DNA from 2 places in the Nocardioides sp. Z13_37 genome. Region 2 is predicted to be linked to the other one. Evidence: riboswitches for the same ligand, from Rfam matches in the RefSeq annotation. Region 2 holds a riboswitch; the other holds the start of a gene.
The links. Region 2 has a riboswitch for cyclic di-AMP ahead of AC4H2S_RS06910 (C40 family peptidase). Riboswitches for the same ligand answer to the same signal wherever they lie in the genome.
Positions count from the first base shown of each region.

Region 1: it holds a riboswitch for cyclic di-AMP, as region 2 does, so the genes downstream of both, AC4H2S_RS08825 (C40 family peptidase) here and AC4H2S_RS06910 (C40 family peptidase) in region 2, are expected to answer to the same signal.

Region 1 is NZ_JBZGDV010000002.1:795,441-802,096, forward strand. It holds gene AC4H2S_RS08805 (DEDD exonuclease domain-containing protein) at 1-286, opposite strand, end outside; gene AC4H2S_RS08810 (hypothetical protein) at 399-674, shown strand; gene AC4H2S_RS08815 (NYN domain-containing protein) at 685-1,926, shown strand; gene AC4H2S_RS08820 (hypothetical protein) at 1,991-2,197, shown strand; cyclic di-AMP (ydaO/yuaA leader) riboswitch at 2,338-2,472, shown strand; gene AC4H2S_RS08825 (C40 family peptidase) at 2,503-3,492, shown strand; gene AC4H2S_RS08830 (hypothetical protein) at 3,572-4,759, shown strand; gene AC4H2S_RS08835 (Flp family type IVb pilin) at 4,833-4,997, opposite strand; gene AC4H2S_RS08840 (Flp family type IVb pilin) at 5,079-5,276, opposite strand; gene AC4H2S_RS08845 (response regulator) at 5,460-6,107, opposite strand; gene AC4H2S_RS08850 (histidine kinase) at 6,082-6,656, opposite strand, start outside.
Region 2 is NZ_JBZGDV010000002.1:395,828-402,483, forward strand. It holds gene AC4H2S_RS06895 (winged helix-turn-helix transcriptional regulator) at 1-191, shown strand, start outside; gene AC4H2S_RS06900 (phosphatase PAP2 family protein) at 211-1,263, opposite strand; gene AC4H2S_RS06905 (SDR family NAD(P)-dependent oxidoreductase) at 1,394-2,161, shown strand; cyclic di-AMP (ydaO/yuaA leader) riboswitch at 2,271-2,464, shown strand; gene AC4H2S_RS06910 (C40 family peptidase) at 2,483-3,100, shown strand; gene AC4H2S_RS06915 (DUF3048 domain-containing protein) at 3,323-4,285, shown strand; gene AC4H2S_RS06920 (TetR/AcrR family transcriptional regulator) at 4,269-4,919, opposite strand; gene AC4H2S_RS06925 (YqgE/AlgH family protein) at 5,053-5,607, shown strand; gene AC4H2S_RS06930 (WD40 repeat domain-containing protein) at 5,721-6,656, shown strand, end outside.

The sequences.
Region 1 (6,656 bases), 400 kb from region 2:
CGTCGTGGACCATCGCGTTGCTGATGCCGGTGAGCACGGCGATGAACGCCGGGATCTCGGCGTGCGGGTTGACGAGGGTCTGGAACTCCCCGAGCACCTCGCCACCCCTGACCTTGACCGCGCCGATCTCGGTGATCATCGAGCCGCCCGCCGCGGAGCCGCCCGTGGTCTCGAGGTCGACCACGCAGAACGTCAGGTCGCGCAGCGGCCGCCCCAGCTCGTCGAAGCTGCGCTGGGCCTCCCAACGGGACCGCTCCCGGGTCGGGCGGTGGGCGGTGGTGCTCATGTGGCACGACGCTAGACGTGGGATCCGACATCGGCGGTGATGGCGCGCGGACTACGCTGACCGCGCCCGACAGACCCGGCCCGACCCGGGCCCGACCCACGAGGAGCCACCCGTGCCCGAGCAGACCGCCGACCTCCGCGTACCCGGCGACGGCGAGCGGTGGCGCTGTGCCGGCTGCGGCAACCTCACCCGCTTCGACGTGACGCGCACCCGTCGCACGACGGAGTACTGGCACTTCGACCTCGCCGGCGAGCACCAGGTGGAGGAGGAGACCGTGCGCTCCGAGGCGGTCGAGACGGTGTCGTGCCGCTGGTGCGGTCGCAGCGACGCGATCGAGGTCGTCGACCGTGCCTCCGCCGACACCGCCGGCGACCCCGCCGCCGGGTGACGAGCCCGCCGTGACCGGCCCCGCAGCACTGCCCGAGCGGCTGCGCCTGCGTGTGGTCGCGATGGTCTCGGCCGTCCTCCCCTCCGTCACGCCGGTGCCGCCGGCGCTGCGCAAGGTCGCCGGGTTCGCACCCGCCCGCCGTGCCCGGCTCGGTGCCGCCGCGATCTGGTCGGCGCTGGACGACGACGCGTTCCGCGAGCACGCGGCCGTCCAGGTGGCGGCGTTGCCGGCCGACCCCGACGACCCGGTCGACGTCGCCGCTCGAGCCTGGCTGGCCCGGGACGAGGGGTGGGAGGCCGTCGTCGCCGAGGTGGCGGACTCGCTGGGTCGCGACGGGGCCCGTGACGAGCAGGTCCAGGCCGAGCACGCTCGCCTGGCCGCGCAGGTGGTCGCGCTCCAGGCGGAGCTGGGCGCGGTGCGGGCCGAGCACCGCGAGGAGCTCGCCCGCGCCAAGGCCGAGCACAAGGTGCTGCGCCAGCGCCTCGGCGAGGCCCGGGGCGTGCTGCGTGCCGCCGAGGAGGCCCGCGACGCGGCCTACGCCGCCCGCGACGAGGCGCTCGCGGCGGCCGAGGGAGCGACCCGCACCGCCGAGGCCGACGTCCGACGACTGCGCGCGCAGCTCGACGAGGCGGAGTCGGGTCTGGCGGCCAGCCGCCGCGACGCCCGCTCCGGCCGCGACGCCGCGACCGTGCGGGCCCGCCTGCTCCTCGACGCGGTCGTGGACGCCGCCACGGGTCTGCGCCGCGAGCTGGCGCTCCCGGCCGTCACGGGCAGTCCCGGCGACGCGGTCGAGTCGGCGCTCGCGGGCGTCGTCGGCGCGCCGGTGTCGAGCGCGCCTGCGTCGCCTGCGCTCCTCGAGCAGACGCTCGGGCTGCCCCGCGCCCGGCTGGTGATCGACGGCTACAACGTGACCAAGGAGAGGTGGCCGACCGCGAGCCTCGAGGCCCAGCGCAGCCGGCTGGTCGCCGCGCTGGGTGCGCTCGTCGCGCGGACCGGGGCGGAGACGACAGTGGTGTTCGACGCCGCGGAGTCCACGGTGCGCACGGCCATGCCGGCCCCGCGCGGGGTCAGGGTCGTGTTCAGCCCGCAGGGGGTCATCGCCGACGACGTCATCCGCCAGCTCGTCGCGGCCGAGCCGCGCGGCCGCGTGGTCGTGGTGGTGACCGACGACCGCGCGGTGGGCCGCGACGTCGCCCGCGACGGCGCCCGCACGATGCCGGTCGCGGCCCTGCTCGGCCTTCTCGGCTCCTAGCCCGACACGCCGGCGCGCGCCGCTCCCCGAGGCGTTGTCGGTGGCCCCTGTCACCGTTCGGGGCATGACGACACGGATCGATTGCGACACCTGCGTGGTGCGCGGGCTGCACTGCCACGACTGCGTGGTGACAGTGCTCCTCGGGCCGCCGCCCGAGCTGACCATCGACGACGACGAGATGGCCGCGCTCGACGTGCTGGCCTCGGGAGGGCTGGTGCCGCCGCTGCGGCTGGTGGAGCCCGTGGCCGGCCCGGTCATCGAGTCGGCGTGAGGCTCGCCAGGACACGCTCGTCCTCAATCGGCGGCGAAGATTGGCGGCGGCCCCATGAGCGGCCTATGGTGTGGGCTGACGTCCGTGGCAGTGGGTCACCCGGCCCGCGCGGGCGTCGCGCCGAGTCGTGGACCACACCCCCGCATCACCCGTGGTCCGCGAGCCGGGGAACCACACTTCCCCCTGGGGTGAATCCCCTGCGAGGCGTGCCGCGCGAGCGGCACGAGGAGCAGGGGTAGGCCAGTCGTGCCGAACCCGTCAGCTCACCTGGTAGGCGTACGACACCCCGAGGAGTTCCCCCGCTCGTGGCTCACACCCGCAAGCGAGTTGGTGCGACCGTCATCGGTCTCTCCGCGATCGCTGCCATCGCCTTCGTGCCCGCGACCCCCGCGCAGGCCGACCCCGACATCGACGACGTCAAGGTCCGTGTCGACCGTCTCTACCACGAGGCCGAGGCCGCCCAGGAGCGCCTGCACGACGCCCGCCTCGACCTGGCCGACCTCCGTCGCGACCTGCGCGGGCTCAAGGCCGACCAGGAGCGCCAGGACGAGCGTCTCGGCGCCGTCCGCGACCAGGTCTCCGACGCCGTCGTGCGACAGCTCGAGGGCGAGGGCATCTCGACCATGGGCCAGATCGTCGTCTCCGAGGACCCGGGAGCCTTCCTCGACTCGCTCTCGACGATGTCGTCCTTCAACGACCTCCAGTCCTCGCTGCTGTCCGACTACGACACCGAGCTCCAGGCCCTCGAGATCCGTCGTGAGGCCACCAGTGACCGCACCGACGAGATCGCCGAGCTCACCGAGCAGCTGAGCGCCGAGAAGGACACCGTCGACGACAAGCTCGCCGAGGCCAAGGAGCTGCTCGCCGACCTCGAGGCCGAGGAGCGCGAGCGGATGCTCGCCTCGCGCAGCACCACGGTGCGCACGCCGAGCTCGGTGCCCGCCTCGGGCCGTGCCGCCGCCGCCGTGCAGTACGCCATGGCCCAGGTCGGCGACGCCTACGTCTACGGCGCCATGGGCGAGAACGCGTTCGACTGCAGCGGCCTGACCATGCGTGCGTGGGCGCAGGCCGGCGTGTCGCTCCCGCACTCTTCCAGCGCGCAGTTCGGCTCCGGTCCGCGGATCGCCGCGAGCGACCTGCAGCCCGGCGACCTGGTCTTCTACTACAGCCCGATCAGCCACGTCGGCATGTACATCGGCAACGGGATGATCGTCCACGCCGCCAACCCGGGCACCGGGGTCGTCGTCTCCGGCCTCCACTCGATGCCCTACGTCGGCGCGGTCCGTCCTGGCTGACACGCACTCCGCGAAGGCCGGTCGTCCACTCCTGTGGGCGGCCGGCCTTTCGCTGTGCCTGGTCGTCGCGGTCGTCCTCGTGCGCGACGTGGGCCACGAGGTGGCCCCGCCGGAGTCGGTGGAGGGGCTGGTGGAGGGGCCACGGGCGAGCCCGGCCGGCGCCGCCGCCGCCCTGGCGGCCTTCGTCGACGGCGTGGAGCAGCGCGACGTCGCCGCCCTCAGGCGGCTGGCGCCCCCCGGCGCACCCGCGGCCGAGGCCCTGATGTCCGCCGTCGCGACCAATGCGCGGTCGCTCGACCTCACCGCGGTCACCGCTCGCTACGTCGACCAGCGGGGCGCGGTGGCCGCGGACGGGTCGTGGACGGGGGTGGCCGAGCTGACGTGGCGGCTCCGCGGCTACGACGAGGCACCCGCGCGCAGCGAGGTGGTCGTGCGGTTCGTGCCCGACGGCGATCGGCTCGCCATCGCGGGGTTCGGTGGGCAGGCGGGAGCGGGCGCCCGGCTGCCCCTCTGGCTGCGAGCGGAGCTGTCGGTGGCGCGCGCGCCCGGCGTGCTCGTGATGTCGGAGGGGTCCCGTGGCGAGGCGGAGGTCGTGCGGGAGCGGGTGGAGCGCGGCATCGAGGTCGTGCGCCGGGTGCTGCCCGGGTGGACCGCGCCCGTGGTGGTGGAGGTCCCCGCCTCCGGCGCGGGCCTCGAGGCGGCGCTGGGCGTCGGGTCGGGCACCTACGCCGGGATAGCCGCCGTCACTGCGGCGGCGGGTGACGGGGCGGACGAGCGGGGGCCGGTGCACGTGTTCGTCAACCCCGACGTGACCGACGGTCTGCGCCCCGCCGGCGCCCAGGTGGTGATGAGCCACGAGCTCGTCCACGTCGCCACGCAGGCGGTGCGCAGGCCGGTCGAGCCGTGGCTGCTCGAGGGGTTCGCCGACTACGTCGCCCTGCGCGACACGCAGCTGCCCGACGCGGTCGCCCTCGGCCGCGCGATCGAGGCGGTCCGGCGCGACGGGGTGCCGCGATCGCTGCCGGCGGCCGCGGACTTCGACACGCGGGGGAGTGATCTCCAGGCTCGCTACGAGGAGGCGTGGCTGGCGTGCCGGATCGTCGCGGAGCGGCTGGGGGAGCAGGGCCTGGTCGACCTCTACGACGCGGCCGCTGGAGGGCGGTCGCCGGCCACGGCCCTGCGGCGCGCCGGCCTCACGGCCGACGGGCTCGCCGCCGGGTGGCGTCACCGGCTCCAGGCCCTGGTCGACGCGGCCAGGAAGCACTGAAAGGCGACCGGGCGGTCGCCTTCAGGACGTGCAGTGAGTGCCCGGCGAGCGGGGAGGCCCGTCACCGCCCAGCTCAGGGACCGTCGAAGGTTTCGGCGGGGATCAGGAAGAGGTCGCTGACCGTCAGCCCGAACGCCATGACGGCGATGATGATGGCGACGGCGATGCAGCCGACCATGAGGCCGTACTCGACGGCTGTTGCGCCGCGTTCGTCGCGCGCCGCGTGCAGCTTCTCCATGAGAGTCCTTCCTGTGAGGTCTGAAGAGGCAGAAGGGTCCGCCACCGTGTGTGCGGCGGCGGACCCTTCAGAGCCACTGGGTCACGGCTTGGGGGTGCTGTTGTCCTTGATCTCGCTGCCGACGTTGGTGAAGAGGCCGGCGAGGTTGTCGCCCAGGGCGGCGACGACGGTGATGATGGCGACGGCGATCAGCGCGACCATCAGGCCGTACTCGACGGCGGTGGCGCCCTTCTCCTCGTCACGACGAGCGTTGAGCATGATGGTGAGGAACTGGATCATGGTGATAACCCCTTGAAGTGTGGATGATGAGTCCGGATGTCCGAGCCCCGGTGGACCCGTCATGAAGAATCCTCGTCGTTTCCCGCACCCGGCGAATCGGGTGATCGGCCGCACGTGAGTAGTCCCTTGTGACTAGTCGCCCATGTCTCGTCGGACCACCGGCTCGCCCCTGTCGGAGCGCGGTCAGAACCTCGTGGGCGAGTGACGGTCCAGGAGCCCCATCCGCATCGCGGTGACCAGGGCCTGCGCCCGGTTGGCGGCGCCGAGCTTCTGGTAGATGTGCGTGATGTGCGTCTTCGCCGTCGACTCGCTGAGGTACATCCGGCCGGCGATCTCACCCGTGCCCAGGCCCTCGGCCAGCAGGACCAGCACCTCCTCCTCGCGCCCGGACAGCCGCGGCGTGGACGGACCCGCGGCCCGTCTCATCATCGCCGCGCTCAGCCCGGCGCACAGGAAGGTCCGTGGCGCCACGGCGGCGTGCTTGGCCGCGCTGACCACGTCGGAGGCCTTGCTGTCCTTCCCGACGAACGCGGAGGCGCCGGCCTCCATGGCAGCGAAGATCTGGTCGTCACCGGCGTGCATCGTCAGCACGACGAGGCCCGTGGACTCGCTCGTCCTCCGGACTGCCCGCACGACGTCGAGACCATGGCCGTCGGGCATCTGGAGGTCCGTCACCACGACGTCGGGTCGGAGGTCGGCCCACGCCGCGACCCCGTCGGCGACGCTCCCGGCCTGGCCGACGACGCTCATGTCGTCGTCACGCTCGAACGCCCGGGCGAGGCCCTGACGGATCAGCTCGTGGTCGTCAACGAGCAACACGGTGATGCCCATGCACGGTTCCTCCTTCGTGAGGTGCGGTCTCGTGCGACCGCAGGGTGACGAGCGTTCCGCCGCCTGGGCGTGGGGCCACGTCCAGAGCTGCGCCGACCCTCTCGGCACGCTCGCGCATGCCCTGAAGGCCCCAGTGGCGCTCACGGGGTCCGGCGTTGCCGACTCCGTCGTCGGCGACTTCGAGGCGGAGGCGGGTGCCGTCGGTGTCGAAGGTCACCCAGAGGTTGTCGGCCCGTGCGTGCCTGCGCACGTTGCACATGGCCTCCTGGGCGACACGCAACACCTCGGTGGCGTGTCGTGGGGACAGCGGGGGGCCGGACTCGGAGAGGGACAGGTGCACCCGCAGCCCGGTCGCGTGGCCCACCTCCCGCGCGTAGTCGGACAGCGATGCCGCCAGCCGGCCGTCGGCGACCTCGTGGCGCAGGTCGAAGATCGACAACCGGATCTCGGACACGAGGCGGGTGATCTCGGTGCGCAGCGCGGTGACGAGCTCCCGGGTCTCCGGATGGTCGCTGACCGCCTCGATCTCGTCGACGAGGAACCCGAGCC
Region 2 (6,656 bases):
ACGGGCTCGTCGGGCGCACCGTGCACCCTGAGGTGCCGCCCCGCGTCGAGTACCGGCTGACCGCGCTGGGGTGCACGCTGCTCGAGATCATCCAGTCCCTGGTGCACTGGACCGAGCTGCACCAGCACCAGATCGCCCACGCCCGTGCGGAGTTCGACGAGCGCACCGCACGCGGGGGGCGGTCCGCCTAGGCGCGGTGCGGCAGGAGCCCTAGGAGGCGACCGGCTCCTCGTCGAGGTCGCGGGCCGCGGCGCGGGACCACGGCCGCTCGCGGCGCCTCAGCGAATGGCCCGTCACCCACGCGGCGAGCACCAGCGCGAGCGTCCCGACGGCGATCCCGCCGATCACGTCGATGAAGAAGTGCCACCCGAGGTAGACCGTGGACAGGCAGGTGAGCCCGGCGAAGACCCAGCCGGCCACCCGCACCGGGCGCGGGAGCCGCAGCAGCTCCATCACCAGGCACGTGGTCACGGTGATGGCCACGTGCAGGGACGCGAAGGCCGCCACCGTCTGCACCGCGCGCGTGTCCCACGCCCCGGCCAGCACGGCGACGCGGTCGCTGAGCAGCAGCTCCTGCACGTCGGTGTTGAACGTGCGGGGCAGGTCGGTGAACTGCTGGGGCCGCGAGTAGATGGGCCCGAGCGAGGGGACCAGGTAGTAGACGGCCGCGCCGAGCATCCAGTTGAACGACACCGCCGTGACGTAGAGCGCGCCGGTGGCCGAGCGCCGGGTCCAGACCAGCGCGATCGCCAGCGCCGCCGGCACCAGCCCGATCCACAGCACGTAGACGCCCGAGAGCACCCACGCCGCCCAGCCGGTGCCCAGCAGGTCGTGCAGCACGCCGGCGGGGTCGTGGCCCAGCCAGAGCAGCCGGTCGAGGCGCGCGAGCTCGGTGTCCCAGAGGCGGTCGTTGACGAAGGGGAGGTAGCCCTTGAGGTTGCGGAACGCGACGTAGGAGACGTACCAGGCCGCGAGGCCGCTCAGGGTGAACCACACCTGGTCGCGGGTCCAGCGGTCGCGGAGCACGGTGCCCAGGGCCGCCCGCGCGCCGGGGCGCGGTGTGGCACGCGCGCGGGCCACCCACCGCGGCACCACGTCGAGCACGACGGCGAGGAGGACGATGAGCGGCAGCCGCACCCACGTCGGGACCGAGACGCCGTCGGGGTCGCGCACCGGCAGGTCGTGTGCGGCCGCGACCGCCCATGTGGCGACTGCCATCGCGGCCGCGACGCCCATCGCGCCGCGGAAGTCGCCCCGTGCCATGCCCGCACGTTAGGGCACCGCGCGACCCGCGCGCGAGTGACATGCACCAGCTCCACACGGTGGGTGAGGGCCGCACCGAGCCACGCACTACCCTCACGCACACAGCAACCGAGTCCTGAGGAGTCACGAGATGGGTCGATTCGACCGCCGCGTAGCCGTCATCACCGGAGCAGCCCGAGGCATCGGGTTCGGCATCGCGCAGCGCCTGGCGAGCGAGGGCGCCTCCGTCGCGATCCTCGACCTCGACGAGGCCGCCGCCCAGGAGGCCGCGGGCCGCCTCGACCTCGCCGAGGGTGCGCGCGCCGTCGGCATCGCCTGCGACGTGGTCGACTCGGCCGCCGCCGAGGCCGCTGTGCAGCGTGTCGTCGACGAGCTCGGCGGCATCCACGTGCTGGTCAACAACGCGGGTGTCACCCGCGACAACCTGCTCTTCAAGATGACCGAGGACGACTGGGACCTGGTGATGAACGTCCACCTCAAGGGCGTCTTCAACATGACCAAGGCCGCGCAGTCCCGCTTCGTGGAGCAGAAGTACGGCAAGATCCTCAACCTCTCCAGCGTCTCCGCGCTGGGCAACCGCGGCCAGGCCAACTACTCCGCCGCCAAGATGGGCATCCAGGGCCTCACCCGCACGCTCGGCATCGAGCTCGGCCCCTTCGGCATCACCGCCAACGCCATCGCGCCGGGATTCATCGTCACCGAGATGACCGACGCCACCGCCCGCCGGCTCAAGATGGAGCCCGAGGAGCTGCAGCGGCTCAACGCCGAGGCCACCCCGGTGCGGCGCGTGGGCCAGCCCGAGGACATCGCGGCGGCCGCCGCGTTCCTCTGCAGCGACGAGGCGTCGTTCATCACCGGTCAGACGCTGTACGTCGACGGGGGCCGCAAGCTGGGCTGAGCCCCTCCTCCGCGTGAGATCGGCCACGGTCCCTGCCTCAGGGGCCGTGGCCGGTTTGGATCTGCCGGGGTCGTCCTGTCACGTTGGAGGAGGTCGCAAGACCCAACCGTCCCGGAGTACGCCGAGTCCTGCCCGGCCGGGACGACCCCCGACAGCACCAGGGCAGGAGTGGGGGACCCACAGGTTCCAGCGCCGGTCGTCGACCGGCTCGGGGCGAAGCCACCGGACTCCTCGGAGGACGGGGCGGGGCACTTTCCAGCCCTAGCCCGACAGCTCACCTCACAGGCGTGGAAAGGAACAACCATGCCTACGACCACTCGTATGGCGCGAGCCTGTGCGCTCGCCCTCGCCGGGCTCGGCCTCGCCGGATCGACGCTGAGCGCCCTGCCCGCCAGCGCCGCCCCGGCCGGCGGCCAGTCCGACCGCACCACCAGCACGCGCACCACCAGCGACGACGCCACCGACCGGAGCTCCAAGGACCGGAGCTCCAAGGACCGGGGCGCCAAGCGGACCAGCCCGCGCAAGCACGCGCGGAAGTCGGCGCGCACCAGCGCCAGGCGCAGCGTCGACCGCCGGGTGCTGGCCGCCCGCAACATCGCGATGCGCCAGCGCGGCGACGCCTACGCGTACGGCGCCGCCGGACCGGACCGCTTCGACTGCTCCGGGCTGATCCGCTACAGCTACAGCCGCGCCGGCTTCGCCGTGCCGCGCACCTCGCGTGCGCAGGCGGGCCACGCCCGTCGCGTGGCGAAGAGCAACATGCGCTCCGGCGACCTGATGTTCTTCTACGGCGGCAGCGGGGTCTACCACGCCGCGATCTTCCTGCGCTGGGCCGGCGGGAAGGCCCTGATGCTGCACGCCCCGGGCACCGGCCAGCGGGTCCGCGTCGCCACGGCATGGACCCCGAGCTGGTTCGGCGGCACCCTGCGGCGCGCCTGAGCGGCGTCACCACCCGGGCGACAGGCTCGGATTGGTAGGCAGTTCCTGCTGATCTACCCTGTGGCGCGCCTTCCCCGATCGGGGAGGGCGCGCCCCCAGACTTTCCAGAGATGCCCCCGACGGGCCCCACCGGCCCGGCACCCCCGTTCGATCGGAGTCACCGTGCGTCACCGTCGTCCCACCTCGTCCGTCCGAGCGGTCGTCGCCACGCTCGCAGCGAGCGTGCTGCTCCTCACCGCGTGCAGCGGCGGCGACGACGAGCCGGCGAGCGGGTCCGCCTCGGCCGACCCGAGCCCGTCCGAGACGACCGAGGCCCCGCCGGAGCCGAGCTTCTGGCCCCTCACCGGCCTGGAGCGCAAGGGCGACGCCCCCAAGCACCCCGTCCTCGTCACCAAGGTCGACAACACCTCCTCGAGCGCCCCGCAGGTCGGGCTCGGCTCGGCCGACCTGGTCGTCGAGGAGCTCGTCGAGGGCGGCTACACCCGCCTGGCGGCGTTCTACTACTCCAAGGTGCCCGGCTCCATCGGGCCGGTGCGCTCCATGCGCGCGAGCGACATCGGGATCGTGCCCGAGGGCGCCACCGTGGTGACCAGTGGTGCCGCGGCCGTCACCATCAAGCGCATCAACGGCGCCGGGATCCCGTGGATCACCGAGGGCGACGCGGGGGTCTACCGCGACACCTCCCGCTCGGCCCCCTACAACCTCTTCGCCCGGCTGGGCGAGATCGCCAAGCGCGTCAAGGCCGAGGAGGAGCCGCCGCCCTACCTGCCGTGGGGCGAGGAGGCCGACCTGCCGAAGGGCGCGAAGGCCAGCACGCTCACCGCTGACTTCGGCGCCCACTCGACGAGCTGGCAGTTCCAGCGCGGGCGCTACGTCAACACCGACTCCTACGCCGCCGATGGCGACCAGTTCCCGGCCGACTCCGTGCTCGTGCTGCGGGTGCGGGTCGGCGACGCCGGCTACCGCGACCCCGCGGGCTACCCGGTGCCCGAGACCAAGCTCGAGGGCAAGGGCGCCGCGCTGCTCTTCCACGGCGGCCGCGTGGTGAAGGGCACCTGGCGCAAGGACGGCCTCAACGGCGCGATCGAGCTCTCCACCAAGCGTGGCGAGCTCACGGTGCCCGCCGGTCGTGTGTGGATCGAGCTGGTGCCGGCCGTCAACGGCGAGGTCACCTTCGCCAAGTAGCGCCGGGCTCGATCTCCGCGACCCCGCCGGCGGTGTCCTCCAGCAGGCGCCGCAGGCCGGTGACGACGGCGCCGATCGCCGCCTCCGCGCGGACCGCCGCGGCCGTCGGGTCCTCGCTCGTGGCCACCGCGCCGCCGGCGGCCGACACCGCGCCGAAGACGACCCGGGCGAACGTGTCGAGCATGGCGTCGTCGGGGGACCGGTCGCGGTCCGACAGCGCCGAGCGGACGAGGTGGGCGACGACGGCGTAGGTCGGCCGCTCGTGCTCGCGGTGGCGTGCGGCGCCGAGCACCGACGGGCCGTCGGAGACGACGATCTGGCGGTAGTCGGGCTCCTGCACGACCCGGAGGAACGCACGAAGACCCGCCTGCCCCTGCTCCCACGGGTCGGCGTGCTGCGAGGTGGCGTGGACGATCGCCGCGCTCGCGCGGGACTGCACGAGCTCGAGCGCGGCCTCGAAGACGGCCTGCTTGCCGCTGAAGTGGTGGTAGAGCGCGCCCTTGGTGAGCTGGGCGGCCTCGGCGATCGCCTCCAGCGAGGCGGCCGGGTAGCCGTGGAGGGTGAACAGGTCCCGCGCCGCGTCGACCAGCGCCTGCCTGGTGGCGTCGGAGGAGCGCGGCCGGCGGGTCTCCATGGCTCGCAGCCTAGGTGACCGGAGCCCTGCGCGGGGGCGTTGCCGGGATGCCCTCGGGCGGGGCGAGCGGTCCTTCGGGAGCCCTTCCGCGGGATGATGTGCGCCCGGGTGGGACCAGTCCATAGTGGACGCCATGCAGCTCGCATCGGGAATGCTCCTGGTCGCCACGCCGGCGCTGCAGGACCCCAACTTCGCCGACACGGTGGTGCTCCTCCTCGACGTGACGGAGGAGGGCGCCCTCGGCGTGGTGCTCAACCGGCCGTCCCAGGTGCCCGTCGCCGACGTCCTCGAACCGTGGCGCGACGTCGTGGCCGAGCCCGAGGTGCTGTTCCGCGGTGGGCCGGTCGGCACCGACGGCGCCCTCGCCGTCGCGGCGCTGCGCGACCCGAAGGACCCGCCCGTGGGCTGGCGCCCGGTCGCCGGCCTGCTCGGCATGGTCGACCTCGACACCCCGACCGAGCTCGTCGACGGCGCGCTGACCGCGATGCGCGTCTTCGCCGGCTACGCCGGGTGGGGCATGGGACAGCTCGAGGGGGAGGTCGAGGAGGGCAGCTGGTACGTCGTCACCAGCGAGGCGGCCGACGCGTTCCGCGACGACCCGGACGGGCTGCGTCGCGACGTGATGCGCCGCCAGCCCGGGATGCTGGCCTGGCACGTCAACCGCCCCGTCGATCCCGACATGAACTGATCCGCGGTGCGGGCAACCAGGAGCCGTCGGCGGGCGTCTCCACTGCCATGACGACCATCGGCACGGTTCGGGGCACGATCACAGGCGGCGTCCGTGGCGGGGTCCGTGGTGGGGTGGCTGCCCTGGCGGCCGCGGCGGTGGCGTGGGGCCTGGTGGCGGTGCCGCCCGCTGGAGCGGTGGGCGCCGCCGCGTCGACACCCGTGGCCTCCACCGCGGAGGCCGCTGGCAACCGGGTCGTCGACACGGTGCTGCGGGGGGAGCGCTACGACTACCGGCGCCAGAGCTGGCGCGTGCGGGAGGCGGACGGCCTGCCGCGGTGGCTGCGGCTGCGCGAGGGTCGGCTCACCGGCACGGCTCCGCGACTGGGGACCTGGCGGGTCAGCCTCCTCGAGCGTGGAGTGCGCACGCAACGGGGAGAGACCCGGCGTACGACGCTGGTCGTGAAGGCCGTGACCCGGCGCGCCGCGCCCGGCACGGTCCTCGTGACGCGCGGCCTCGACGGGCGTCCGGCCAACGGGTGGAGCGGCGCCGTCACGGTCTCAGGCGACGGGAGCACGGTGGTGTTCTCCTCGACCGCCACCAACCTCGTCGCGGGCACCCGCCGCAGCGCCCAGCGGCTCTACGTCTGGGAGGCGGCGTCCCGGCGGGTGACGCTCCTCCACCCCGGCGCCTGGGCGCAGGTCGAGGGGCTCAGCCACGACGGCCGGCGCGTGCTGCTCGACCTCGACCCCGGGCTCGTCCTCCTCGACCGCTCCGACGGGTCGCTGACCGAGGTCGCGCCGAGTGCCCTGGGCGCGGCGCTGACCGCCGACGGCGCCCGCGTGGTCTACCAGGACCGCCACTCCGCGCTCGGCCCGCCCGCGCCGCAGCTCCTGGAGTGGACGCTCGCCACCGGAGCGACCCGGACGGTCGTGCCCGACCTGGGGTCGCAGGTGTTCGCCGGCATGTCGGACGACGCCCGGCACGTGGTGCTCGTCGACTCCGACCGCAGCCGGATGCTCGACACGCCCAGCGGCTCGGTGCGCGACCTCGGCCGTCTCGGCGTCGAG